Regions from separate parts of the Nonomuraea sp. NPDC051191 genome, predicted to be linked through region 2. Evidence: riboswitches for the same ligand, from Rfam matches in the RefSeq annotation. Region 2 holds a riboswitch; the other holds the start of a gene.
The links. A riboswitch is a leader RNA that binds a small molecule or an ion and turns the genes downstream of it on or off. The one in region 2 is predicted to bind glycine.
Positions count from the first base shown of each region.

Region 1: it holds a riboswitch for glycine, as region 2 does, so the genes downstream of both, gcvT (glycine cleavage system aminomethyltransferase GcvT) here and gcvP (aminomethyl-transferring glycine dehydrogenase) in region 2, are expected to answer to the same signal.

Region 1 is NZ_JBITEZ010000007.1:348,852-354,843, reverse strand. Features, by position in the region: gene ACIA8R_RS22565 (M4 family metallopeptidase) at 1-1,214, shown strand, start outside; gene ACIA8R_RS22560 (M28 family peptidase) at 1,295-2,668, shown strand; glycine riboswitch at 2,882-2,979, shown strand; glycine riboswitch at 3,000-3,099, shown strand; gene gcvT (glycine cleavage system aminomethyltransferase GcvT) at 3,134-4,219, shown strand; gene gcvH (glycine cleavage system protein GcvH) at 4,216-4,605, shown strand; gene ACIA8R_RS22545 (L-serine ammonia-lyase) at 4,665-5,992, shown strand, end outside.
Region 2 is NZ_JBITEZ010000010.1:319,036-325,027, forward strand. Features, by position in the region: gene ACIA8R_RS29120 (mannose-1-phosphate guanyltransferase) at 1-598, shown strand, start outside; gene ACIA8R_RS29125 (FHA domain-containing protein) at 861-1,373, shown strand; gene ACIA8R_RS29130 (MerR family transcriptional regulator) at 1,397-2,023, shown strand; gene ACIA8R_RS29135 (bifunctional nuclease family protein) at 2,156-2,626, shown strand; gene ACIA8R_RS29140 (MerR family transcriptional regulator) at 2,774-3,394, shown strand; glycine riboswitch at 3,443-3,539, shown strand; gene gcvP (aminomethyl-transferring glycine dehydrogenase) at 3,706-5,992, shown strand, end outside.

The sequences.
Region 1 (5,992 bases), on a different contig from region 2:
CGAACGACCCGCCGGACTACCTGGTCGGCGAGGAGGTCAACCTCTCCGGGTCCGGGCCGATCCGCAACATGTACAACCCGTCGGCCCTGAGCCACCCCAACTGCTACAGCACCTCCATCCCGAACACCGAGGTGCACGCGGCGGCCGGCCCGCAGAACCACTGGTTCTACCTCGTGGCCGAGGGCACCAACCCCTCGGGCAAGCCCGCGAGCACCCGGTGCGACAACGGCGCCGCGATCACCGGCATCGGCATCCGCAAGGCCGGTGAGGTGTTCATGTCCGCGCTGAACAACAAGACCCAGCCGTGGACGCACGCCAAGGCCAGGGTCGCCACCCTCCAGGCCGCCAAGACCCTGTACCCGGGCAGCTGCACCGAGTTCAACGTGGTCAAGAACGCCTGGGACGGCGTCAGCGTCCGGGCCCAGTCCGGCGAGCCGACCTGCACCCAGGGCAGCAACGACTTCTCGGTCAGCCTGAACCCGGCCTCCGGCAGCGTCACTCCGGGCCAGAGCACCACGACCACGGTCAGCACCACCGTGACCGGCGGCTCGGCGCAGTCGATCACCCTGCGGACCGGCACCCTGCCGGCCGGCGTGACCGCCTCGTTCAGCCCGGCCACGATCACCGCCGGTCAGAGCTCCACGCTGACGATCAGCACCTCGGCGAGCAGCCCGCAGGGCAACCATTCCATCGCGATCACGGCCGACGGCACCGACGTCGACCGGCAGGCCACCTACAACCTGCAGATCGGGCAGAGCTCGCCGAACGACTACTCCTTCGGCGTGACCCCGTCGTCGGCCTCGGTCCAGGCCGGTCAGTCGGCCACCGCCACGGTCAGCACGCAGGTCACCGCCGGTCAGGCGCAGAGCATCGCCCTGTCGGCGAGCAACGTGCCCTCGGGCGTGACGGTCAGCTTCAGCCCGTCCACGATCACCGCCGGGCAGTCGTCCACGGTGACGTTCGCGACCACGAGCGGTGTGACGCCCAGCACGTACACGATCAGCCTGAACGCCGACGGCGCGAGCGCCGACCACTCGGCCTCCTTCAGCCTGACGGTGGGCGGCGGCCAGGGCACCACGTGGCAGACCTACACGGCCTACACGGCCGGGCAGACCGTCACCTACCAGGGCGTCAGCTACCGCTGCCTCCAGGCGCACACCAGCCTGCCGGGCTGGGAGCCGCCCAACACCCCTGCCCTCTGGCAGCCGGTCTAAGTCGCACGACCTGGGCGGCCACGCCGGGGTGGCCGCCCAGCCCCCTTGAGCCCCTTCAGGAGCCACAGATCGTGAACGCCATGCTCAGGTTGGGCGCCGCGGCCACCGCCGCGCTGGCCCTGACCCTCACCTCGCCGGCCGGACCGGCCGGCGCCGCCGCCGACCCCCCGCCTGACATCCCCGTCTCGAACGTCACGGCGCATCTGAGCCAGTTGCAGTCCATCGCCACGAGCAACGGCGGCAACCGCGCCTCGGGCAGGCCGGGCTTCACCGCCTCGATCAACTACATCAAGGGCAAGCTCGACGCGGCCGGGTTCACCACCCGGGTGCAGAGCTTCAGCGGCGGCAGCAACCTGATCGCCGACTGGCCGGGCGGCCCGGCCAACCAGACCGTGATGCTCGGCGCCCACCTCGACAGCGTCGCGGCCGGCCCCGGGATCAACGACAACGGTTCCGGCTCGGCCGCGCTCCTGGAGAACGCCCTCACCCTCGCCGCCCGCAGGCCCACGCTCACCAAGCACGTGCGGTTCGGCTGGTGGGGCGCCGAAGAGGCGGGCATGGTCGGGTCCAGGTACTACGTGCAGAACGGCGGCGCGAGCGGCGTCGAGGTGTACCTGAACTTCGACATGATCGCCTCGACCAACGCCGGTTACTTCGTCTACGACGACGACGCGGCGATCCAGCGGACCTTCAACGACTACTTCGCCACCATCGGCCTGCAGACCGAGGGTGACAGGGAAGGCGACGGCCGCAGCGACCACGCCTCCTTCAAGAGCGCCGGTGTCCGGGTCGGCGGCCTGGCCACGGGGGCCGGGGCGGTCAAGAGCTCGGCGCAGGCCGCCAAGTGGGGCGGCTCGGCCGGGCAGGCGTTCGACCGCTGCTACCACAGCGCGTGCGACAGCTACCCGAGCGCCATCAACACCACGGCGCTCGACCGCAACTCCGACGCCATCGCGTACGCCATATGGAAGCTCGCCGTGGGCACCAGCACGCCCACGGAGAACGACTACTCGATCTCGGTGACCCCGTCGTCGGCATCGGTCCAGGCCGGTCAGTCGGCTACCGCGGCGGTCAGTACCCAGGTCACGTCCGGCCAGGCGCAGAGCGTCGCGCTCTCCGCCGGGAACGTGCCGAGCGGGGTCACCGTCTCCTTCAGCCCGTCCACGATCCAGGCGGGCCAGTCGTCCACCGTCACGGTCGCCACCACCGGCGGCGCCGCGGCGGGGACGTACACCATAGGGATCAACGGCGACGGGGCGACGGCGGACCACTCCGCCTCCTTCACCCTGACCGTCGGAGGGGACGGCCAGGGCACCACCTGGACGGCTTACAAGTCGTACACGGCCGGAGACGTCGTCACTTACCAGGGGGTCAGCTACCGCTGCCTCCAGGCGCACACCAGCCTGCCGGGCTGGGAGCCGCCGAACGTGCCCGCCCTCTGGGCGCGCGCCTGATCCCCACGCGGGCCGGTTCGCGCCGGCCCGCGTCCAGGCTGCCGCGTGCGAGCTGACCTGCCATGACCGGCTCGCGCGCGGCCACCAACGCGGCCGCGGCCCCGCCTCTCCGGGGCCGCGGCCGCTTTTCGCTGCGTGCGGTGTGCCGGCGAGATCCAGGGGCGAAGCGCGACAACACCCCCATGTCGGCACTAGGCTGACGGACATCACCGGCGAAACCGTGCGGGAGAGCACTCTGACATCCGGTCAGGGTCCCTGAAGGAGCAAGCCCTCCCCGCGAACCTCTCAAGGCAAAGGACCGCGCGGCAGCCCTGTAAGGCGTTCTTACGGGGAGGTGACCTCTGGAAAGCAGGCCCTGGGGGCCTCGCCGAAGGTGAAAGTCCGGTAAAACTCGGGCGAAGCTCTCAGGCATCCATGACAGAGGGGGAGGATGCTGGCATCCAATCCTGTCCTGAGGTGCGACAAATGTCCCGACCTACGCCGCTACGAGACGTCCACGAGGCCCTAGGCGCCACGCTGACCGACTTCGCCGGGTGGCTCATGCCGCTCCGGTACGGCAGCGAGTCGGCGGAGCACAAAGCCGTACGCGAGGCGGCCGGGCTGTTCGACCTCTCGCACATGGGTGAGATCTTCCTGACCGGCCCGCAGGCCGCAGACGCCCTCGACTACGCGCTGGTCGGCCACCTGTCGGCGCTCGCGCCCGGCCGGGCCAGGTACACGATGATCGTGGACGAGCGCGGCGGGGTCCTCGACGACCTGATCGTCTACCGGCTGGCGGACGAGGAGTTCATGGTGGTGGCCAACGCCTCGAACTCCGACAAGGTCCTAGAAGAGCTGAAAAATCGTACGAAGTCGTATGACGCGGTGGTCGATGACCGCTCCCAGCAGTACGCCCTCATCGCCATCCAGGGCCCGAGGGCCCAGGAGATCCTGGCCACGCTCACCGACGCCGACCTCGACGGCCTCAAGTACTACGCGGGCCTGCCCGGCCAGGTCGACGGCCGCCAGGCGCTCATCGCCCGTACCGGCTACACCGGCGAGGACGGCTTCGAGCTGTTCGTCGCCAACCAGGACGCCGTGCCGCTCTGGCGCGCCCTGGAGGCGGCCGGCGAGCCGCACGGGCTCAAGGCCGCCGGTCTGTCCAGCCGCGACACCCTCAGGCTGGAGGCCGGCATGCCGCTCTACGGCAACGAGCTGAGCTCCGACCTGACCCCGTTCGACGCGGGGCTGGGCAGAGTGGTGAAATTCGACAAGCCCGGTGACTTCGTCGGCCGGGCGGCGCTGGAGGCGGTCAAGGACGACCAGCCCCGCCGCCGCCTCGTCGGCCTGGTCGCCCAGGGCCGCCGGGTGCCGCGTCACGGCTACCCGGTCACCCGCGACGGCGCCGTCGTCGGCGAGGTCACCAGCGGTGCGCCCTCCCAGACCCTGGGGAAGCCCATCGCGATGGCCTACGTGGACGCCGGGGTCGACACAGGTCTGGCCGTGGACATCCGGGGCAGCCAAGAACCTATGGACCTGGTCGAGCTGCCCTTCTACAGGAGGAACAAGTGAGCAACATCCCTGACGACCTGAACTACACCAAGGAGCACGAGTGGGTGTCGGGCGTGGACGACGGCATCACCGTGACCGTCGGCATCACGGCCTTCGCCGCCGAGGCTCTTGGTGACGTCGTCTTCGTGCAGCTCCCCGAGGTCGGTTCGACCGTCGAGACGGGTGACTCGGTCGGCGAGGTCGAGTCCACCAAGTCGGTGAGCGAGATCTACTCGCCCGTCGGCGGCGAGATCGTCGAGGTGAACCAGGCCGTGGTCGACGACCCGTCCCTGGCCAACAGCGACCCGTACGGCGACGGCTGGATGTTCCGCGTGCGCATGGAAGGCGACGCGGAGGACCTGCTGTCCGCCGAGGAGTACACCGCGCTCACCTCAGGCGAGTCCTGACACCAACGCCGGGGCCCGCGGCGGGCCCCGGCACTTCCTGAACTGAAGGGCGCCCATCAATGGCGATCAGCGTCTTCGACCTCTTCAAGATCGGCATCGGACCGTCCAGCTCCCACACCGGCGGCCCGATGGCCGCCGCGCACAAGTTCGCCCGTGGTCTGCATGACGACGGCCTGCTCCCCCGCGTGGCCCGCGTCGAGGTCATCCTGTACGGCTCGCTCGGCCTGACCGGCAAGGGCCACGGCAGCGACAAGGCGGTGCTGCTGGGCCTGTCCGGCGAGAAGCCCGAGCTGGTCGACGTCGACTCCATCGACGCCCGCCTGGCCGAGATGCGCGCCTCAGGCACGGTCACGCTGTTCGGCACCCGTGAGATCCCCTTCGTCGTGGGCCAGGACCTCGTCTTCGAACGCAAGATCTCCCTGCCCGAGCACCCCAACGGCATGCGCTTCACCGCCCGCGACGAGCAGGGCGAGACCCTGCGCGAGAAGGTCTACTTCTCCGTCGGCGGCGGCTTCGTCGTGGACGAGAAGGCCACGGGCGCCGACCGCATCAAGCCCGACGACACCGTCCTGCCCTACCCGTTCGCCTCGGGCGAGGAGCTGCTCAAGCACTGCTCGAACACCGGCCTGTCGATCTCCGCGCTGATGCTGGAGAACGAGAAGGCGTTCGGGCGCACCGAGGAGGAGATCCGCTCGGGCATCCTCGACCTCTGGCGCGTGATGTCGGAGTGCGTGCGGCGCGGCATCACCAAGGAGGGCGTGCTGCCCGGCGGCCTGAAGGTCAAGCGCAGGGCCAACCAGCTCCACCGGCGGCTTCAGTCCGAGTCGGCCGAGAAGGACCCGCTGCAGGCGATGGACTGGGTGGCGCTGTTCGCCCTGGCCGTCAACGAGGAGAACGCCGCGGGCGGCCGCATCGTCACCGCCCCGACCAACGGCGCCGCCGGCATCATCCCGGCCGTGCTGACGTACTACACCAGGTTCGTCCCGCGCGCCGACGACGACGGCGTGGTGCGTTTCCTGCTCACGGCGGCCGCGATCGGCGTGCTGTTCAAGGAGAACGCCTCGATCTCCGGCGCCGAGGTCGGCTGCCAGGGCGAGGTGGGCTCGGCCTGCTCGATGGCCTCCGCCGGGCTCACCGAGGTCATGGGCGGCACCCCCGAGCAGGTGGAGAACGCCGCCGAGATCGGCATCGAGCACAACCTGGGGCTGACCTGCGACCCGATCGGCGGGCTGGTGCAGATCCCGTGCATCGAGCGCAACGCCGTGGCCTCCAACAAGGCCATCACGGCCGCCAGGATCGCGCTGCGCGGCGACGGCCGCCACTACGTGGCCCTGGACAAGGCCATCAAGACCATGCGCGACACCGGCCGCGACATGCTGGACAAGTA
Region 2 (5,992 bases):
GGAACGTGCCCTGCTCGTCGTGCTGGACCTGGTGGCGGCCGAGCGCAGGGGCGGCCGGGTGGCCCTGCCGGTCACCACCACGCGCGTCGCCGAGCAGGTCTGCCGCTTCCACGGCGTGCAGGTGCAGTGGACCTCGACCGCCCTGGACGCCCTGACCTCCGCCGCCCAGGGCCCCGACATGATCTTCGCGGCGGACGGGCGCGGCGGGTTCGTCGTGCCGGAGTTCAGCCCGGCCATCGACGGCCTGGCCGCGTTCATGCGCCTGCTGGGGCTGGTGGCCCGCACCCGGCTGTCGCTCAGCCAGATCGACGCCAGGATCCCCGAGGTCAAACTGCTCCGGCGGAGCGTCCCCACCCAGTGGGCGGCCAAGGGCGCGGTCATGCGCTCGGTCATCGAGGCGGCCGAGGCCGAGCCCGGCGGCTGGCGCGTGGACACCACCGACGGCGTGCGGGTCGCCCGCGACGACGGCTCGTGGGTGCTGATCCTGCCCGCCGCCGCCGAGCCCGTCACCGACCTGTGGGCCGAGGCCCCCGACATGGACGGCGCCCAGGCGTTGCTCGAACGCTGGGCCCGCGTGGTCGAACAGGCAGCCGTCTGATCACGTAGAGTAGCGAAAAACCCTTCGCGCGCGATGTGCGCGCGGAGTGCCGCAAGATCGTAATGTAGAAACGCGCGGCGGCATGGACCACGGGGTGGGGGCGGCGGTAACTTTGTCAGCGTCCGAACCAACAGTCCAGCGCCCCGCCTTGACCTTTGCCGCTGATCAGCGTAAGTTGCGGCATTCGCAAACTTGAAGAGCGAAGGCAGGCGCGTCCCCAGCACCGTCGCCGCGTCTTCGCGGTAGGAGGCCGAGCCGATCGATGCCGAGCGTCTACTGCACGCAGTGCGGGCACGCCAACCCCGAGGATGCCCGTTTCTGTTCCCGCTGTGGGTCACCGCTGACCAGACCCGAGGTCGCCGGGGACACCACATCGACGATCTCGGTCGCGGGAATCGAGGCGTACGAGGCTGAGACAGGCGACATGCTCCTGGCCGAACGGGCGCTGGTCGAACAGCTCCCGCCCGGCACGGCGTTGCTCTCGGTGACCAGGGGGCCCAACCAGGGGAGCCGGTTCCGGCTCGACAAGGACCTCACCACGACCGGGCGCCACCCGGAGAGCGACATCTTCCTCGACGACATCACCGTCTCCCGCCGCCACGTCGAGTTCTACCGCCACCGCGGCGGCCAGTTCTCCGTGCGCGACGTCGGCAGCCTCAACGGCACCTACGTCAACCGAGAGCGCATCGAGGAGGTCCCCCTGCACTCCGGAGACGAGGTGCAGATCGGCAAGTTCCGCCTCGTCTTCCTGATGAGGGTCAACGCCGGCGCATGAGCTCACAGGCGGCACGCTCGCACATGAGCATCGGGGAGGTGCTCGCCCTGCTGCAGGGCGAGTTCCCCGACGTCACCGTGTCCAAGATCCGTTTCCTGGAGGGTGAGGGGCTCATCGAGCCCGAGCGCAGCCCCTCGGGCTACCGCAAGTTCACCCACCTCCACGTCGAGCAACTGCGTTTCATCCTGACCGAGCAGCGTGACCACTACCTGCCGCTGCGGGTGATCAAGGACAGGATGGCGGAGAGCTTCGGCCTTCCGCGCGCGGTGCAGCAGACGCAGGAGATCCGGTTCGACCGGGCCGAGCTGCTGGAAGCCGCCGGCATCGACGAGGAGACCCTCGCCGAGCTGGAGGACTACGGCCTGCTCGCCCCCGTGGCCAGGCGCTACGACGAGGAGGCGCTGAAGGTCGCGCGCAGCGTCGGCGCCCTGGCCCGCTTCGGCCTGCACGCCCGCCACCTGCGCGCGGTCAAGGCCGCCGCCGAGCGGGAGTGCGGCCTGGTCGAGCAGACCGTCGCGCCCATACTCAAGCGGCGCGCCCCCGGAGCCATCGGCGAGGCCGACGAGGCGGCCAGGGAGCTGTCCCAGCTCCTGCTCGACCTGCACGCCTCTCTGGTGCGCAGCGGGGTCAGGTCTGTCCTGGGCCGCTGAGGGCACAGAGCTGGAAGGCCGGGGCACATTCCAGGCCTGCCGGGTGTTACGTTGAAATGCATAAGCGTGTAGCAGAAGCGACCCAGTCAACAGCTGTGCCGGGCGACCGGCCGGTCGAATACGGAGCAGCCCGTGTTGCAGATGGAGGTCGTGGGCGTTCGAGTTGAGATGCCCACAAATCAGCCGATCGTCTTGCTCAAGGAGGCACACGGGGAACGGTTCCTTCCGATCTGGATCGGCATGACCGAGGCGACCGCGATCGCCCTGGCGCAGGCCGAGGAGCCGCCGCCCCGGCCGCTCACTCACGACCTGTTCAGGGACGTGCTGAGCGCGCTCGGCGTCGGGCTGCGCGCGGTCAACATCGTGGCCCTGCGTGACGGTATCTTCTTCGCCGACCTTGTGTTCTCCAACGGCGTGGAGGTGAGCGCCAGGCCGTCCGACTCGATCGCCCTGGCCCTGCGCACCGGCGCCCGCATCTTCGCCAGCGAAGAGGTGGTCCAGGAGGCCGGTGTGATCATCCCGGACGACCAGGAGGACGAGGTGGAGAAGTTCAGGGAGTTCCTTGACACGATCACTCCCGAGGACTTCGGCAGGGCGGGGTAGGTATTTCAGTGCATTTACGCTTCACGACGCGCCGAGCCGGATCGTTGACTGAGCATGGTCACGGTCCTACGGTGCAAGTGAAACCCGTGGTCGCCCTTTACGAACCCCCAGATCAGGCCGCGGGATGAGAGAAAGCCGGAGGTCCGCGTGGCGGTCAGCAGCGGCGAGGGAAAGACGGCCGGCCAGGAAGATCCGGTGCGGCGCGAGAGCGCGCGGCAGCGTGCCGGAGAGCAGGGCCTGCTCTTCGACGAGCAGCCCACGACGCTGCCCGCCGACATCGGATACCGCGGGCCCACGGCCTGCTCGGCGGCCGGCATCACCTACAGGCAGCTCGACTACTGGGCGCGTACCGGCCTGGTGGAGCCCACGATAAGAGCCGCGCACGGCTCGGGTTCGCAGCGGCTCTACAGCTTCCGCGACATCCTGGTGCTCAAGGTCGTCAAGCGGCTGCTCGACACGGGCGTGTCGTTGCAGCAGATCCGCACCGCGGTGCAGCACCTGCGTGACCGCGGGGTCGCCGACCTCGCGCAGATCACGCTCATGAGCGACGGAGTCAGCGTCTACGAGTGCACCTCGGCCGACGAGGTGATCGATCTCCTCCAGGGCGGGCAGGGCGTGTTCGGCATCGCGCTCGGCCGGGTCTGGCGCGAGGTCGAGGGCTCCCTCGCGGAGCTGCCGGGGGAACGGGCGGCGGTCGAGGACAGCGTCCCGGCCGACCATCCCACTGACGAGCTCGCCAAGCGGCGTCGCGCACGCCGCACGGGGTGAGCTGAACCGCTGAACACACCGTAGTAATCTAGGACAGAGTAAGGCTGACGACCCCGTGCGGGAGAGTCCCTGGGCCTCGGTCCTGGGGCGCCGAAGGAGCAACCCTCCCCGGAATCTCTCAGGCATCCCGTACCGCTCGGGCGAGGCAACTCTGGAAAGCAGGTGCGTCCGCCAGGCGCACCTCACCGACGGTGCAAGCCCCACGGCGGGGTGAAGCTCTCAGGTCGCGATGACGTCGCGCTGACAGAGGGGGAGATCCGGCACTCGCCCGCGCCCCGGCGCCGGTCTCCACGCCTCAGGAGGCAACCTCCATGACCGACCTGTCCGCTCCGCCGTTCTCGTCCCGGCACATCGGCCCATCGGAGTCCGAGCAGCAGCGCATGCTCGAGGCCGTGGGCTTCGAGTCCGTCGGCGATCTGGTGGCCGTGGCCGTCCCCGAGGCCATCAGGGCCAAGGACCGGCTCCAGCTCCCGCCCGCCGCGAGCGAGACCGAGGCCATCGCCGAGCTGCGCGAGCTGGCCTCCCGCAACCGGGTGCTGACCTCCATGATCGGACTGGGCTACTACGACACCGTCACGCCCGCCGTCATCCGGCGCAACCTGCTGGAGAACCCGGGCTGGTACACCGCCTACACGCCGTACCAGCCGGAGATCTCGCAGGGCCGCCTGGAGGCGCTGCTGAACTTCCAGACGGTCGTCTCCGACCTGACCGGCCTCGACGTCGCCGGCGCCTCCCTGCTGGACGAGAGCACCGCCGCGGCCGAGGCTATGACGCTGGCCCGCCGGGCGGGCAGGTCCAGGAGCGACGTGTTCGTCGTCGACGCCGACACGCTGCCCCAGACCAAGGCCGTGCTGGCCACCCGCGCCGAGCCGCTCGGCATCACGCTGGTCGAGCACGACCTCGACGGTGACCTGCCCGAGTGCTTCGGCGTGCTGGTGCAGTACCCGGGCGCCTCGGGCCGCCTGCGCGACTTCCGCGACGTGGCCGCCAGGGCGCACGAGGCGGGCGCGCTCGTCGTGGCCGCCGCCGACCTGCTGGCCCTCACGCTCGTGGCCGCCCCCGGCGAGCTGGGCGCCGACATCGCCGTCGGCTCCTCCCAGCGCTTCGGCGTCTCCTTCGGCTTCGGCGGGCCGCACGCGGCCTACATGTCCGTACGCGAGGGCCTGCAGCGGCAGATGCCCGGCCGCCTGGTCGGCGTGTCGGTCGACGTCGACGGCGACCCCGCCTACCGGCTGGCCCTGCAGACCCGCGAGCAGCACATCCGCCGCGAGAAGGCCACCAGCAACATCTGCACCGCCCAGGTCCTGCTGGCCGTGATCGCCGGCATGTACGCCGTCTACCACGGCCCCGAGGGCCTGCGCCGGATCGCCCGGCGGGTGCACCGGCACGCCGTCGCGCTGGCCGGCGGGCTGCGCGAGGCCGGCCTGGAGGTCGTGCACGGAGAGTTCTTCGACACCGTGCTCGTCCGCGTGCCCGGCCGGGCCGCCGAGGTGGTCGCCGCCGCCGCCGAGCGGGGCGTCAACCTGTGGCAGGCCGGTGACGACCACGTCTCCGTCGCCTGTGACGAGAAGACCGGCGCGGCCGAGCTGGTCAAGGTGTGGGCCGCCTTCGGCGTCGAGCGCGCGGACGCGGACGTGGACCTGGCGGCTGACGCGCTGCCGGCCGACCTGGTGCGCGAGTCGGACTTCCTGACCCACCCGGTCTTCCACAGCCACCGCTCCGAGACCGCGATGCTGCGCTACCTGCGCAGGCTCCAGGACAAGGACATCGCGCTCGACCGTTCGATGATCCCGCTCGGCTCCTGCACGATGAAGCTGAACGCGACCACCGAGATGGAGCCGATCACCTGGCCGGAGTTCGCGGGCGTGCACCCGTACGCGCCGGAGGCCCAGACCGAGGGCTACCGGGACCTCATCGGCACGCTGGAGGGCTGGCTGGCCGAGGTGACCGGCTACGACGCGGTCTCCATCCAGCCGAACGCGGGCTCCCAGGGCGAGTTCGCCGGCCTGCTGGCCATCCGCGCCTACCACCTGGCCAACGGCGACACCGAGCGCGACGTGTGCCTGATCCCGTCCTCGGCGCACGGCACGAACGCGGCCAGCGCCGTCATGGCGGGCATGCGGGTCGTGGTCGTGGCCTGCGACAGCGACGGGAACGTCGACCTGGCCGACCTCGACGCCAAGATCGCCAAGCACCGCGAGCGGCTGGCCGCGATCATGGTGACGTACCCGTCCACGCACGGCGTGTACGAGGAGTCGATCACCGAGGTCTGCGCCAAGGTGCACGAGGCCGGCGGCCAGGTCTACGTCGACGGCGCCAACCTCAACGCCCTGGTGGGCCTGGCCAAGCCCGGCGAGTTCGGCGCCGACGTGTCCCACCTCAACCTGCACAAGACGTTCTGCATCCCGCACGGCGGCGGCGGCCCCGGCGTCGGTCCGGTCGCGGTCCGCGGCCACCTGGCGGCCTACCTGCCCGGCCACCCGCTGCGCGACGGCGGCCCGGTCGGCCCGGTCTCGGCCGCCCCGTACGGCTCGGCGGGCATCCTGCCGATCTCGTGGGCGTACGTGCGCATGATGGGCGCCGAGGGCCTCACGGCGG